Regions from separate parts of the Methylobacterium sp. CM6244 genome, predicted to be linked through region 2. Evidence: riboswitches for the same ligand, from Rfam matches in the RefSeq annotation. Region 2 holds a riboswitch; the other holds the start of a gene.
What was found. Region 2 has a riboswitch for cobalamin ahead of ACYQML_RS05970 (TonB-dependent receptor). Riboswitches for the same ligand answer to the same signal wherever they lie in the genome.
Positions count from the first base shown of each region.

Region 1 (7,879 bases), 260 kb from region 2:
CCGATGCGATACCCTGTTCCCCTTCTGACCGGTGCCCTCGCGTTCGTCGCTCTCACCGGGGCCGCCTTGGCCGCCGATGGGCCGCCCAAGCTCGACGTGCAGGCGACCTGCAAGTCGTCGGTCCGCGCGGAAGCCAGCGTCAGCGACACTTCCACCGTCGAAGGCTGCCTTCGTTCGGAGGAGGCGGCGCGCAAGGAAGCCCAGCGCCGTTGGGGCGACTATTCACCAGCCGCCAAGAGGCAGTGCGAGAAGCAGTTCGAGGCCGGCGGCTTCCCGTCCTACGTGGAGATGGTGACCTGCCTCGAACTGGCGAGCGGCACGGTGCCGACCCAGGGCACCGGACCGGGCGCGGATACCAGTTCCGGCGCCCGGCGCGAAAAGGCGGATGGGAATGCCGGCGCCGCCACCGCCGAGCCGAAGCCGAGCCAGCGCACCAACCCGATCGAAGTGCTGGAGAAACCCTAGCCTCTCACTCCTCTGACCTCATCGCGGTGCGGAGATTTCCGCCTCCGCGCTTGCCCAGACGTCCGGGCGAACGGGCTTGCTGCGCTCTTCGCCCCGGCGGACCGATGCCAGGTCCAGAAGTTCGGCGGCACGGTCGGTGTCGTCGATGGAGAGGAACAGGCCGTTCTTCTGCGAGGCGCGGCCGAGATCGGCACGGCTGGTCAGCACGCTGAACGCCGGGCTCGTGAGCAGGGCGAGGGCCACCGGCCCCATCCACAGGGCGAGCCAGGGGTCACCTGCATATGCGAGAAGGCCGGTGAGCAGGGCGCCCGCCACCAGGGCGTCCACCTGCAAGCGGATCGCTTCCGACCATGGCACCTGCCGGTCGTCGCGCGCCTGTGAATCCCAGCGCACCACGCGGCCGATGAAGGTGGTGGCGACGGCGCCGGCGGCAAAGACCGTCATGATCGGCCAGAGCAGCACCCAGACGATCTGTTCGAGCACGGCACTCTTCAGCAGCGAGGCCGTGCCGCCGAAGGCCGCACGGCGGGTCGACGACGCCAGGACGTGACCGAGGCTGAGAAGCTTCGGCAGGGCCAGCACGGCGACAACGAGGGCAGCCAGCGCATGGGCGGCGATGCCCGTCCCGGTGAGTCCATAGGCCAGGAGGCCGAGATCGCCGGTCACGGCGGCCTGGATAGAGGCGGTGGCGAGGAACAGCACCCAGAGCGGGCAGGCGAGGTAGGACAGGATCCCGACCATCAGGTGCCAGCGGCTCGCCGCCCGAAGACCCGGCAGGGTGGTGATGAGCAGGTGCTGCATGTTGCCCTGGCACCAGCGCCGTTCACGCCCGAGGAGATCGACGAGGTTCGTCGGCATCTCCTCCCAGGTGCCGCCCATCTCCGGCAGGAGGCGGACCTCCCAGCCGGCCCGGCGCAGGAGCGCGCCCTCGACGATATCGTGGCACAGGATCTCGCCGCCGAGCGGTGCCTTGCCGGGCAGCACCGGCAGTTCGGCATTGTCGGCGAAGGCCGCGACCCGCAGGATCGCGTTGTGGCCCCAATAGCTTCCATCCGCGCCCTGCCAGGTCTCGAGGCAGCGGATCGACAGCGGCGCGTAGAGCCGCACGGCGAATTGCTGGATACGGGCAAACAGCGTGTCCCGGCCGGTCGCGTAGGAGACGGTCTGGATCAGCCCGACCTTGGGCGCCTCCTCCATCAACCGGGCGAGGCGGCGCATGGTGGCGCCGGTCATCAGACTGTCGGCGTCGAGCACGATCATGAAATCGTATTCCGAGCCGTAGGACTTGCAGAACTCGGCGATGTTGCCGGCCTTGCGGCCCGCATTGTCCTGGCGCCGCCGGTAGCGGACGCGCGGCAGGCCAGGGCCGTTCAGACGCGCCCATGCCTCGATCCGGGCGAATTCATGCTCCTCCACCGCCGCGATGGCACCGTCACGCGTGTCGGAGAGGACGAAGATGTCGATATCGGACCCGTCGCCGCCGCCACGCTGAAGCGAGCGGGCCATGACACGCAACGCGGCGAACACCGCCACCGCATCCTCGGCATGGATCGCCACCACGGCAGCCGTGCGGCTGAGGCCCGAGGCGGTGGCCGGAACCGTGGCCGAGCGGATCTCGATCGCGGATTTGGCGGCATCGCCGAGCCCCGCCGCCACGAGTCCGTAGACGTATTGCCAGGCGACGAAGGATTGCCACGTCATCACGAGGCCGAACAGTACCAGCACGGCCCAACCCAGGATGCCGTCCGGGCGTCCGTAAGCGGACAAAGCGAGCCAGGAGATCGCGGCCGCGGTGGCCAGGGTCGGCAGGGCCAGCATGAGCCGCCGCATCAGCAGCGAAGGGGCCTCGCCGGACTGACTTTCGGGAATCGCCGGGTTCGGGATTCCGACCGGGGATGCGTCGTGCGACAACCGCGTGATGGACATGGGGCGCTGGACACTCGATCGAGGCTGAGAGGGGCCGTCGTCCATCATGAAGCGAAGGACATCGATGATACGGGGCGACGGTGAAGACGAGCGTTCGGGGCGTGATGCCCCCTCGCGGCGACAGACCTTGCAAACCGCGCTCAGCGTGGCCGCAGGCATGATAATGCCTAGTGCCGTCGACCTGAATACCGCCAGAACGATGGCCGCCGATAAAGTCGACCCTCCCCGTGACGGGCCGATGACCTTCGAGGGCGTCGTGGCCCAGGCCCGCCGCCTCGCAGGCGCACCCTACCGGCCCGCTCCGGAGGATCTCCCGGCCCCGCTCGCCGGCCTCAGCTACGATGGCTACCGCGCGATCACCTTCCGTCCCGACGCAGCCCCGCGCCTCAGCGGTTCATTCTCGCTGCAGCTGTTCCATCGCGGCTTCCTGCAGAAGAAGCGCGTCGCCCTGTTCCTCCAGCCGCCGGACGGGCCGCCGCAGCCGATCCTCTACCAGTCGGGCCTGTTCGATCTCGGGTCGGACTTGGCAGGGCAGGACTTTTCCGGCGATCTGGGCTTTGCCGGCTTCCGGCTGCATCACGCCTTCGATGTTGCGAAGCCGGCTAATCAGGAAGAATTCCTAGTCTTCCTCGGTGCCTCGTATTTTCGGCTTCGCGGAAAGACGCAGGAATACGGCCTGTCGGCGCGCGGTGCCGCGATCCAGACCGGCGGTCCGGGCGCGGAGGAATTTCCGGACTTTACGGCGTTCTGGATCTGCGAGCCGAAGGCCGATTCCCGCGCCGTCACGATCCTGGCGCTCCTCGATTCACCGAGTCTTACGGGTGCCTACCGCTTCGTGGTGGAACCCGGCGAGACCTCGCGAATGGTCGTCACCGCCTCGCTGCATCCCCGCGCCGCGATCCCGCGTCTCGGCCTCGCGCCACTCACCAGCATGTTCCTGCATGGCACGAACGGTCCGGGCGCGCGCGGAGCCGAGCCGTTCGACGATTTCAGGCCCCAGGTTCACGATTCCGACGGGCTCATGGTGGCGACCAAGGACGATCGCCTGTGGCGTCCCTTGAGCAACGGACGGCGAGAGCCGCAGATCTCGGCTTTCCGCACCGATCCCCTCGACGGGTTCGGACTGTTCCAGCGCGAGCGAAGCTTTGCCGCCTATCTCGACGTCCAGGCCCGGCACGAGGCCCGGCCCGGCCTCTGGGTCACGCCCCAGGCGGGGTTCGGCGCCGGAGCGGTGCAACTCTTCGAAATCCCGTCCCGCGAGGAGTACATGGACAACATCGTCGCTGCCTTCGTGCCGGATGCTGCCGTCGCGGCGGGGAGTGCCCTCGACCTCGCCTACACCCTCGCCACCGTGGGGGCCGAACCGGATACCGCCGTGCTGAGCGCGCTCGCCCGGGTGGTCTCCACCCGCGTCGGTTCGGCCGAGCGCCTGCGCCCGACCACGCCGCCGAGCCCGGAGCGGCGCCTCTACGTCATCGATTTCGAAGGGCCGGGCCTGCCCACCGGCCCTGACGGTGACATCGCGGCCGAGGTCTCGGCCAGTGCCGGCACCATGGTCGATCCGGTGGTGGAACGGGTGCCCCAGACGGGTGGCTGGCGTCTCTACGTAGAATGGCGCCCGCCGACGCCGCTGCCAGCCGGTGACGTCGTCCTGCGCGCGCGTCTCGTGCGCGCCGGTCGCCCGATCAGCGAGACCTGGGACAACGCCGCCTGATCGCCGGGCGCTTTCACGACTTGGCGAGGCGCCGCAGGGATCGGAACGGGAGGAGAGGTCGGGGCTTCCTAAGCTGGAACACCATCAGGTTGCGGAGCCGCCCGGTTCCCCGGAGGCCGTCGAAACGCCTCGGGGCGCGGAATCCGCCTTCCCCCGGAGCAGCACCCTTGGCCATCGAGACCGACTACCTGCGCTACACGCCCTCCATCGAGACCCTCGAAGCCGACGAGGCCGAGACCAGCCGGGCCCTGAACGAGACCATGCGCTCCATCAGCGAGAAGACGCTCGCCGATGGCGGCCATGCCATCCGCAGCGTCCATGCCAAGGCGCATGGCGCGCTGAGAGCCGAGTTGGAGATTGCGGCCGACCTGCCCCCCGAATTGGCGCAGGGCCTGTTCGCGAAGCCGGGGCGCTACCCCGTGGTGATGCGCTTCTCGACCATTCCGGGCGACATCCTGGACGACAGCGTCTCCACCCCACGCGGCGTGGCGATCAAGGTCCTCGGTGTCGAGGGAGAGCGTCTTGAAGGCTCGGAAGGGGATGCCACGCAGGATTTCGTGCTCGTCAACGGCCCGGCCTTCTCGGCACCGGGACCGAAGCCGTTCCTCGCGACCCTAAAGCTCCTCGCCAAGACCACGGACCGGGCGGAGGGACTGAAGAAGGCCGCATCGGCGGCGCTTCGGGGCGTGCAGAGCGCAGTCGTCGCGACCACCGGTTCGCCGAGCCCGACCCTGGCGACCCTCGGTGGGCAGCCCGAGACGCATCTCCTGGGCGACAGTTTCTACAGTCAGGTCCCGCTGCGCTTCGGCGATCACATCGCCAAGATCTCCCTCGTCCCGGTCTCTCCCGAAATGAGAGCGCTGGCGAACAAGCCTCTGGACGACACGAGCGCCGCCGACGCGATCCGCGAGGCGGTGATGGAGCATTTTCGCATCCACGGCGGCACCTGGGAATTGCGGGCGCAGCTGTGCCTGAACCTCGACGACATGCCGGTGGAGGACGCCTCCGTAATCTGGCCTGAGACCGCGAGCCCCTACCGTACCATCGCCACCCTCACCGCCGCGCCGCAGGCAAGCTGGAGCGAGGCCCGTGCCGCCTATGTCGATGACAGCCTGTCGTTCAGCCCCTGGCACGGGCTGGCCGCGCACCGGCCGCTCGGTGGGATCATGCGCATGCGCAAATCGGCCTACGAGATGGGCAAGCGCTTCCGGGCCGAGAAGAACGGCCGCCGCATCGAGGAGCCGACGAACCTCGACGCTCTACCGGATTGACGCCGGACGTTGCTGCAATGCGACAGGGCAGCGGCGATGATCGGCGCGGGATCATCTCGCAATTGACCGTCTCGTCGCGGCCGACCTAGCCTGAGACTGACGGTTCCTCTTCGGGGGATCAAAAGGGAACGCGGTGAGGATCTTGCGTCCGATGCCGCGGCTGCCCCCGCAACTGTAAGCGGCGAGCCCATCATCAACACGTCACTGGAGGCTCCGGCTTCTGGGAAGACGATGAGAGGGCGTCGACCCGCGAGCCAGGAGACCTGCCGTCAGTCGTGGTCACACGCGAAGCGCATCGGGCGGGGTGTCCTGGTGGGGTGTCGGGGCCTGCGCTCGCGTAGGGATCGGCTTCGTTCGCAGTGACGTGCCACTGCCGTTGCCCGAGGTCTCCGCCTGTGTCCGCCCGTCTCGTCCCTCCGCTCCTCGCCCTCGGATTTCTGGCATCCGCCTCGCCGGTTCTTGCTCAGTCCGGGACGGCAACCACCGCCGAGGCGACCCTCAACGAACTCTCCGTGGCCGCCGACATGCGCCCGCCCCCTGCAGCGGCCGGTCCCGGTCTCGGCGGGGCCACGGGCGGAGCCGGCGGGGCCGAGGCGTTCGGCGCCCTGTCCGCTCCCGCGCTGACGTCGAGTTCGGGCGTCATCACCGGCAGGGCCCTCAACGATCGCCCGGTGACCCGCCCCGGCGAGGTGCTGGAAGCCGTGCCCGGCCTCATCGTCACGCAGCATTCCGGCGAGGGAAAAGCCAACCAGTACTTCCTGCGCGGCTTCAACCTCGACCACGGCACGGACATCGCCATCACCATCGACGGCATGCCGGCCAATATGCGCACCCATGGCCACGGCCAGGGCTATGCCGACATCAACTTCCTCATTCCCGAACTCGTCGGCGCGGTGGAGTTCCACAAGGGCCCGTATTTCGCCCGTGACGGGGATTTCGCCTCCGCCGGATCGGTGCGGATCGACACGATCGACGCGGTGCCCCGCCCTCTGGCGCTCACCTCCCTCGGCAGCTTCGCCTACAAGCGGGCGCTCACCATCGCCTCCGCACCCCTCGGGGAGGGGACGCTCCTCGCCGCTGGCGAGGCTCAGGTCTATGACGGCCCCTGGGTGGTGCCGGACGACATCCGCAAGCTCAACGGCGTTCTCCGCTACAGCCAGGGCACTGCCCTCGACGGGTTCTCCCTCACCGGCATGGCCTATTCCAACCGCTGGACGGCGACGAACCAGGTTCCGCAGCGGGCCATTTCCGAAGGCGTGATCGGCCGCTTCGGCACTCTCGATCCGAGCGATGGCGGCGATGCCAGCCGCTTCTCCCTGTCGGGCCGCTGGAGCCGGTCGGACGATGGTGGCGTCACCCGCGCCAGCGCCTACGTCATCCGCTCAAACCTCAACCTGTTCAACAACTTCACCTATTTCCTCAACGACCCGGTCAACGGCGACCAGTTCCGCCAGCTCGACAGCCGCACCGTCGCCGGCGGCGAGATCGCCAGGGTGTTCAAGGGTGAGCTGTTCGGCCTGCCCATGGAGAACGAAATCGGCGTGCAGGCGCGGTTCGACGACATCCATGTGGGACTGTTCAACACGCAGGCGCGCACCTCCCTCTCCACCGTGCGCGACGACCGCGTGCAGGAGGGCAGCGCTGCCCTCTACTTTGAGAACCGCCTGCGTTGGACCGAGTGGCTGCGCACCAGCGTCGGCCTCCGCGCCGATGCCTACGACGCCACCGTGAGATCGAACAATCCGTTGAATTCGGGCCATGCGCGGGACGGCATCGTCAGCCCTAAGCTCGGCGTCGTGTTCGGCCCCTGGGCCGAGACCGAATTGTTCGTGAATTACGGCGAGGGCTTCCATTCCAACGACGCGCGGGGCGCGACCATCACGGTCGATCCGGGCAACCCTCTGTTCCCCCTCGACCGGGTGCCCCTGCTGGTGCGCTCGGTGGGCTCGGAGGTGGGCTTGCGCAACCGCTCCATCGCCGGTCTCGAATCGACCGTGACGCTGTTCCAGCTCGATTTCGACTCCGAGAACCTGTTCGTGGGCGATGCCGGCACCACCGAGCCGAGCCGCCCGAGCCGGCGCACCGGCATCGAGTGGACCAACCACTACGCGGTCACGCCCTGGCTCGCTCTCGATGCCGACCTCACCGTCACCCATGCGCGCTTCGCCGATCGCGACCCAGCGGGGAGCCGCATTCCCGCCGCCCCCACCGCCATCGCGGCGGCCGGCTTTACCCTCGGTGAGGCGCTCGGCTGGTTCGGCACGATGCGGCTTCGCTATTTCGGGCCGCGCCCGCTCATCGAGGACAATTCCGTCCGCTCGAAGCCGACCACGCTGGTGAATGGCCGCATCGGCTACAACTTCGAGAACGGCCTCACGGTGCAGCTCGACATCCTCAACCTGCTCAACGTCAAGGCGAGTCAGATCGATTACTTCTACGAGTCGCGCCTGCGCGGCGAGCCGGCCGGCGGCGTAGCGGACACGCATCTTCATCCGGTGGAGCC
Region 1 is NZ_CM139247.1:1,039,410-1,047,288, reverse strand. It holds gene ACYQML_RS04755 (hypothetical protein) at 4-465, shown strand; gene mdoH (glucans biosynthesis glucosyltransferase MdoH) at 484-2,391, opposite strand; gene ACYQML_RS04745 (OpgD/OpgG family glucan biosynthesis protein) at 2,630-4,105, shown strand; gene ACYQML_RS04740 (catalase family protein) at 4,273-5,376, shown strand; cobalamin riboswitch at 5,460-5,661, shown strand; gene ACYQML_RS04735 (TonB-dependent receptor) at 5,772-7,879, shown strand, end outside.
Region 1: another riboswitch for cobalamin. It lies ahead of ACYQML_RS04735 (TonB-dependent receptor); the one in region 2 lies ahead of ACYQML_RS05970 (TonB-dependent receptor).

Region 2 (7,879 bases):
CAGCCGGCAGGTCGACGGCTCGGCCGAGCTCGCCCGCCGGGCGGTCAGCGAAGCGAACCGGACGGCCGACCTCGTCCAGGCGCTCGACGGCTCGGTCTCCCGCATCGGCGACGTGGTCGTCCTGATCTCGCAGATCGCCGGCCAGACCAATCTTCTGGCGCTCAACGCCACGATCGAGGCGGCGCGGGCCGGCGAGGCCGGTCGCGGCTTCGCGGTGGTCGCCGCGGAGGTCAAGGAACTCGCCAACCAGACCGCACGGGCCACGGACGAGATCGGCCGGCAGATCGGCCTGATCCAGGGGGCGACCGGCGAGGCGGTCAGCGCCATCGGCGACATCACCGCTCGCATCCGCGAAATCGACGTCGTGGCGACCAGCATCGCGGCAGCGGTGGAGCAGCAGGGCGCGGCGACCCAGGAAATCGTCCGCAACGTCGCGGAAGCCTCGAGCGGAACGAGCGAAGTGACCACGAATATCGGCGGCGTCGCCCAGGCCTCCGAGAAAACCGGCGCGGCGGCGAGCCAAGTGCTTTCGGCCGCCGCCGAACTGTCCCGCCAGGCGGACCGCCTCGGCACCGACGTCGCCCGCTTCCTCGCGACCGTGCGGGCCGCCTGAGGGGGCGGGCCGGTCTTCCTGGGGCGCATCGCGGCATCGTCGTTGGGGCGGGCGCGAAAAGCGGGTATCCTGTGCCGGCAATCAGACGGACAGCCCTAGGACGCGCGATGGACAAGGACCCGACACATTCCAGCACGGCCGCCCATGCGGTGTTCGACGTCGCCGCCGCCGTGGCGACCCTGCCGGAGGCCTGTTCCACCATGGTGGCCGACCATCGGTTCGTCGACGTTCCGGCGGCGAGCGCGCGGGTGTTCCGGGTCTATTCACCGACGCCGCCACACAGCCACGCCTCCTGCGACGAGTATCTCTACGTTCTTTCCGGCCGCTGCATGATGAAGTTCGCCGACGAACCCGCCGTCGAGGTTGGGCCGGGCAAGCTGGTGATGTTCCAGCGGGGCGTGGTGCATTCGGTGCCGGAGATCCTGGAGGAGCCGATGGTGTTCCTCTCCGTCGACACGCCCCGCCGCGAACCACGCGACATCCGCTTCGTCTCGGACGGCACCGGCACGCCCGACAGCTTCATGCGCCAATCGCAGCAGGCCCAGCAGCAATAGGGAACGCGTCCCCCCTCTCCCCGCCGGGCGGGGAGAGGACGTCGTCCTCCCCTCGTCGGGAGGCGACGTGAGCCCGGCAGGGCGAGGGTGAGGGGGTCTCTCCGGGTATGGCTCCACCGGCCGCGCCCCCTCACCCTCGGCTGCCGCCTCGCCGCGCTCCCCAACGAGGGGGAGACGCGGCCCTCTCCCCGCGCGCGGGGAGAGGGGAATGCGCGCCGGCCTTCGAGCCCAACAGTCTGAGGGCACGTCCCTATTCGGAAATGGCTGGTCCCCCTCTCCCCGCCAGGCGGGGAGAGGACGTCGTCCTCCCCTTGCCGGGAGGCGGCGTGAGCCCGGCAGGGCGAGGGTGAGGGGGTGTTTTCGGATGCGGCTCCTTCGGACGCGCCCCCTCACCGTCGGCTGCCGCCTCGCCGCGCTCCCCAACGAGGGGGAGACGCGGCCCTCTCCCCGCAGGCGGGGAGAGGGGAATGCGCGCCGGCCTTCGAGTCCAACAGTCTGAGGGCACGTCCCTATTCAAAAGAGGCGGGGTTCCCCCTCTCCCCGCGGGCGGGGAGAGGACGTCGTCCTCCCCTCGTCGGGAGGCGACGTGAGCCCGTCAGGGCGAGGGTGAGGGGGTATCTCCGGATGTAACCCGTTCGGCCAAGCCCCCTCACCCTCGGCTACCGCCTCGCCGCGCTCCCCAACGAGGGGGAGACGCGGCCCTCTCCCCGCGCGCGGGGAGAGGGGAATGCGCGCTGGCCTTCGGGCCGATCCGCCGCCAGCCGATGACGAGCCCTGTGATCACCAAGGCTCCGGCGAGCAGGTTCAGCAGCCATTGTGCCGCGTCCCTCGCCGGCGGGTGGCCGACGAGGACCGGCAGGTCGAGGCGGTGGAGCGCTGTGAACAGCCAGCGGTTGACGCGGCCGGAGCGGTCGAGCCGGTTGAGGATCTCGCCGCTCCGCGGGTCGACATGCAGCCAAGTCGCGGCGGGATCGGCAAAGCGCAGGCGCAGGATGGGGAGCGTCCCGCTCGTGAGCGGCGACCAGTAGAGGTCGTGGGATTCCAGGCGATCGACGCCCTCCAGCCTCGCACCCGCCATCGCGAGACCCGCCGCCGCCGCGATCCGGGCGGTTGAGGGTGCGTCTCCGATCGCCCGTTTGCCGGTGCGGTCGAGCCCCATCGCGACCCAGTGTCCGCCGATCCGCGCGAGATGCAGGCCGAGGGGCGCATCGGCGGCCAACGCGCGTAGGCTCCCGGTCGTGAGGCCGACAGGGTTGTCCGCCCCGGCATAGGCCTCGCGCAGGTCGGCGGTCGGCGCGAGGGAGGTGAACCAGCGGTTCGGGTTCATCGAGAGCCAGCCGCTGAGGATGAAGGTGGTGAGCCCGATCCCGCCGATAAGCCCGGCGAAATGGTGCCAGCGCGCCATCCCGCGATAGGGCGTGACGCGTCCTCGCGTGTAGCGCCGGCTCAGGCGCAGGCGCCAGATCCCGAGGACGAGGCCGGTGAGCGCCGTGAAGGCGGCGATGCCGGAGATCCAGAGCACCACGTCGCGCCACAACTCCGCGCGGGCGCGCAGCGGCGTGAGGTAGACCCAGTGGGTGACGGCGCCGACCCAATTCCAGCCGCGCTGGAACCGCGTCGTGTCGAGGACGATCTCCCCCGTCCCTTGCGAGACATAGAGCTCCGTGCCGGCCGCGTCGTTCAAGGCGACCTTGTGGAAGGGCCGCAGGGGATCGTAGCGCGCCGTCACCGTCCATTGGTCGCGCGCGACCTCCTCCACGGACGCGCCGGGACCGGCCCCGGTGAGGCGCTGGGCCGCCTCGGCATCGACCGGACCCGCCGGCGCGCCGGTCCGCGCCGAAAGGGTGATGCGTCGGCCATCGCCGGACGACATCCGGTAGATCGGCTCGTCGCCACGCATCTCCAGATCGAGGCTGCGGGGCATCCGGGTCTCGCCCAACTGGGCCAGCGCCTCGTCCGGCGAGACCGCGACCGCCTCCCACGCCATCGGGCGAAGACGCGCGAGGCGCTCCGTCTCCGTCAAGCTCGGAAACGGCACATAGAGCATCACCAGCCCGGAGCCGATCCAGAGGGCGAAGAGCAGCCCGGTTCCGATGCCGAGCCAGCGATGGCCGAGGACCAGCCACCGCTTGCCCTGCTTGAACAGGCTCACCACGCGACGCTGTAGGCGACCTCGAACGAGCGCGGTCGCCCGAGGATCCAGTTGGTGCCGATCCCGTCCACGGCGTTGCCGCTGATCGCGTAGGTTGTGTCGAACAGGTTGTAGACGCGAAGGCTCAGGCGCGAAGCCGGGGTGACCTGATGGTCAAGGCCGAGATGGGCCAGGGTGTAGTCGGGCCGCGGCGCGGTGTTGGAGAAGTCGCTGAAGACCCGGCCGACATTCTGCAGCCCGATCCGCGCCTCCCAGTCGTGGGCGAAGGCCCAATTGAGCCAGACATTGGCGACGCGCTCCGGCACGTCTTTGGGCTGGTTGCCCGCATAGGACACCGCTCCCTCCCGGAACTCGTCATATTGCGCATGCAGGAGGGCGAGGTTGGCGTCGATGCGCCAGCCATCGGGCAGGCGCAGGGCGAGCGCCCCCTCCACCCCGTGCGAGGATTGCCGGCCGACCTGGGTCGAGACATTGGGCTGGCCCGGCACCGCCGAGATCAGGTTGTCCTTGACGATGCGGTAGCCCGCCACCGTCCATTCGAGGGCGCCGTTCAGCGCGAGGCCCTTGGCCCCGACCTCGATCTGCTCGCCGGTGGAGAGATCGAAATTGGCGTTCGTTTGCGACAGGCTGATGAGGCTCCCCACCGGATCGGTGGCGGTGGCGTATTGCACGTAGAGGGCCGAATCCGGCGTCGGGTTGTAGACGAGGCCGAACCGGTAGCTCAGGGCCTCGAACGAGCGCGCGAAGGTGTCGCCGGTCTGCAGGTTGCGGCGGTGCAGGGTCGGCGCATCGAAACGCATTCCGGTGAGGAAGGAGAGTTGGTCGCTGAGGATCAGCCGGTTCTCGGCGAAGACAGAGGCCTGGTTGGTGCTGGTGGCATAGGCCGGGCTGGCGCGGCCATTGGCCGGGAACAGGCCCGGATCGTAGGTGAACGGATCGACGCTGGTGACGAGGCCGCCGCCTGCGCTGGAGAAGTTGTTGGTGTGGCGGAAATCCACGTGGTTGACGTCGAACCCGATGGCGAACTCGTTGCGGAAGCCGAACAGGTTGCCCTTGAACGCCGCGTCGAAGCGGTTCCCGACCTGCTCTTGGTTGTGGTAGATTTCAAGGTAGTCGGACCTGTCGATCCGTCCCGTACCGCTATTGAACCGGTACTGCTCCACATCGAGCCAGTGGCGACGGCTCTGCAGCCGGTAGGCGGTGTTCCGGATGGTGATGTCGGCGCTCGGCGTCCACTCGGTCTTGAGCTGAGTCCAGTTATCGGCCCAGACGATCTTCGCGCCGTCGACATTGTAGTTGTTGTTGCGCAGGGACTGGACGATCCGGCCATTGACCAGCGGCGTGCCCCAGTAGCGCGCGGGCTCCTGGTAGCCGAGATCGTGGCTGAGCGTGACGGCGAGATCGGGGTTGAGCTGGAACAGCAGCGCGCCCGAGACCGCGAGGTTGCGGAAATCCCCGTTCGGGCTGGTCCAGCCGCCGTCGCGGTTGCCGCTGACATTGAGGCGGTAGGCCACCGCATCGCCGATGGGACCGCCGAGATCGACGGCGAGGCGCGCGAGCCCGTCCGACCCGGTGGCGGCGCGGGCGGCATGGATCGGCGTGAAGCTCGGTTTCTTCGAGACCACGTTGACCACGCCGCCGATGGCGCCGTCGCCATAGAGGACGGAGGCCGGGCCGCGCAGCACCTCGATCCGCTCCACGTTCCAGGTGTCGAACGGGAAGGTCACCGTGCCGGCGCCCACGAACAGCCGCGTGCCGTCATAGAGCTGCTGGATCGAGTTCGGGCCGGCGAAGCCCCGGCTGGAGAAGGCGCCGTTGCCGTTGCCCGGCGACGCGATGGTGGTGATGCCGGTGGCGTTCTGCGTCACCGCCTCGACCACCGTGTTCTGGCCCCGGATTCGGGCGGTCTCGCCGCTGATGACATCGATACTGGCGGGGGTCTCCAGCGGCGTCAGGCCGAGGCGACTGGCGCTGCGAGAGGGGGTAGAGAGGTTGAGCCCGACCGGGTTGGCGCGAGTCAGGCCGACCCCGCTCCCCTCCACGGTGAGCTGGTCGAGGGTGACGGCATTCTGGCCGATGGAATCCTGGGCGCGGACCTCGCCCGCGAGCAGGGTCGAGCCGAGGAGCGATGCGAGCAGGGCGGTGGCGCGGGCCGGGGAGATCCGCCCGGGGGCGCGGTGGGTGACCTGTGTAGGCATGTTCGTTTTGGCAAACCGGAGTGATCGCTGGCCGAATGCCGCGCCCCCTCTGCTAGATCGTATGTTATAACGTTACAATACGTCGAACCGGGCAAAATGCCTGCGCGGAGGACCAAACGGTCTCGCCGAGGGCAAGATGTGGAGCGAGTCTGCAATGGAAGGAACAGGGACGATCGGGCATCGCGGGCGAACGGCAGGCGCGGCTCAGCGCAGTGGCACGTCACCGCGAACGAAGCCGATCCCCACGCGAGCGCGGGCCCCGACACCCCACCAGGACACCCCGCCCGATGCGTTTCGCGTGTGACCACGACTGACGGCAGGTCTCCTGGCTCGCGGGTCGACGCCCTCTCATCGTCTTCCCAGGCCCGAAGACCCAGTGACGTGTTGATGATGGGCTCGCCGCTTACAGTTGCGGGGGCAGCCGCGGCATCGGACAAAACGTCCTCACCGCGTTCCCTTTTGATCCCCCGAAGGGGAACCGTCATCGTCAGGCTAGTCGAGGGCGAGAGACCGCGTCAACGACGTGACGGCAACAGCCCAAAAGAAAAGCCCCGGACCGTTCGATCCGGGGCCGATCTCATCGGATGCGTATCGCCTACCAGCGGTAGGTGACGGAGCCCGTCACGCGGCGGCCTTCGCCATAATTGCAGCCGACGAAATTGACCTGTTGCGAGCAGGTGCCGACATAGACGCGGTCCGTGATGTTGTTGGCCGCCACCTGGAAGCGCCAGTTCTCGTATGTGTAACGGAGCGATGCGTCGAAGAGGACGTAGTCCGGCACGCGGATGTTGTTCTGGGGATCGCCGAACGATTCCCCGATGTAGCGGACACCGCCGCCGATCCCGAGTCCGCGGAACATGCCGGTCTGGATCGTGTAATCCAGCCAGGTCGCGGCAGTGAAGTTCGGCACCTGGATCGGCCGCTTCCCAACCGCGCTGGGATTGCCGTCCGGCGCATTGTCCTTCGTCACTTCGGCCTGCAGGACCGTGAATGACGAGATGAGCTTCAGGCCGTCGAGGAGGTCCACGGTGGCCTCGCTCTCGAAGCCTTTCACCTCGACTTCGCCGTTCTGATAGAAGGCCTGCTGCAACGGATCGCTGGGGTTAAAGAACAAGGCGTTGGTCTTCTTCGTATTGAACACGGAGAAAAGAACCGAGGTGGCTTGGCCCGGCGGCTGGAACTTCACGCCGGCCTCGATGGTCTCGCCGATCTCGGGCTTGGCCGGGGTTATGTTGTAGGTGAGCGGCACCGCACCGATGCCGGGCACGACCGCGATCGTGCTGTTCTGGAGGAAGACCGGCAACACATTGAACGAGCGCGCGGCCGAGACATAAGGCGTCAGGCCGTTGTCGAAAAGATACGAGAGCCCGACCCGGCCGCTATAGGATTGCGCGTCCTGGTTCGCGCCGAAGCTCGTGGGAATGCCGTTCGGGAACGGGACGGCGTTGAGCATTTGGCGCACGGTATCGATGACCGGGTTCTGGGCATCGGTTTTCGTCGTCACCCAATCGTAGCGGGCGTTCATGCTGAGCAGCCAGCGATCGTAGAACTTGACCTGATCCTGCGCGTAGACGCCGACTTGCTCCTGCTGCAACCGTGACAGGAGGGAGCGCGGAAGTTGCGCGACGGGCTGGCCGTAGACCGGATTGAGGATGTTGAGCGGGCCGACGAACGGGCCGATCCCGAGCAGGCCGAAGCTCGTACCGCCGTACTGGTCGCTCTTGTTGTTGATCTTGCTGTAATCGACCCCGAGCAGCGCGGTGTTCTTGATGTTGCCGAACTGCGCATCGTGCTGGATCTGGGTATCGACGGTGAAGACGCCGTAATCCTCAAGCCAGGTCTGAGCCTCGCGGGTGACGGTGTTGGGCATCGCCGGATTGGTGACGCCCGTGGAGTAGATCGCGTTGTAGTCGGTCGAGGCATGGGCGTAGCGCAGGTTCTGGCGCACGGTCCAATGGTCGTCGAACCGGTGTGAGAACTGGTAGCCGCCCTCGAAATGCTCGGCGAGGAAGCGCGAGAAGCCCGGCTCCCCGAGGAAGCGGCTGCGCATTTCCGACTTATTGGGATTACTGCCCCGGGTGTATTCGCGCGGGATGGCACGGAACGTGTCGCCGGTGCGGTCTCTCTGATAATTGCCGAGCACCGTCAGGCTGGTATCCGCCGAAGGCGCGAAGGTCACCGCGGGCGCGATGTAGATTCGGTCCAGCGGCGTGTAATCCACTTGCGTGCCGCCTTCGCGCAGCAGGCCGGTGATCCGGTAGAGGATCGTCTTCTCAGGGTTGAGCGGGCCGCTCAGGTCGAAGCCGAACTGCTTGCGGTTGAAGCTGCCATAGGAACTAAAGATTTCCCGCAGCGGCTCGAC
Region 2 is NZ_CM139247.1:1,295,603-1,303,481, reverse strand. It holds partial or broken gene ACYQML_RS05985 (methyl-accepting chemotaxis protein) at 1-613, shown strand, start outside; gene ACYQML_RS05980 (cupin domain-containing protein) at 721-1,167, shown strand; gene ACYQML_RS05975 (PepSY domain-containing protein) at 1,817-3,322, opposite strand; gene ACYQML_RS05970 (TonB-dependent receptor) at 3,316-5,517, opposite strand; cobalamin riboswitch at 5,816-6,015, opposite strand; gene ACYQML_RS05965 (TonB-dependent siderophore receptor) at 6,113-7,879, opposite strand, start outside.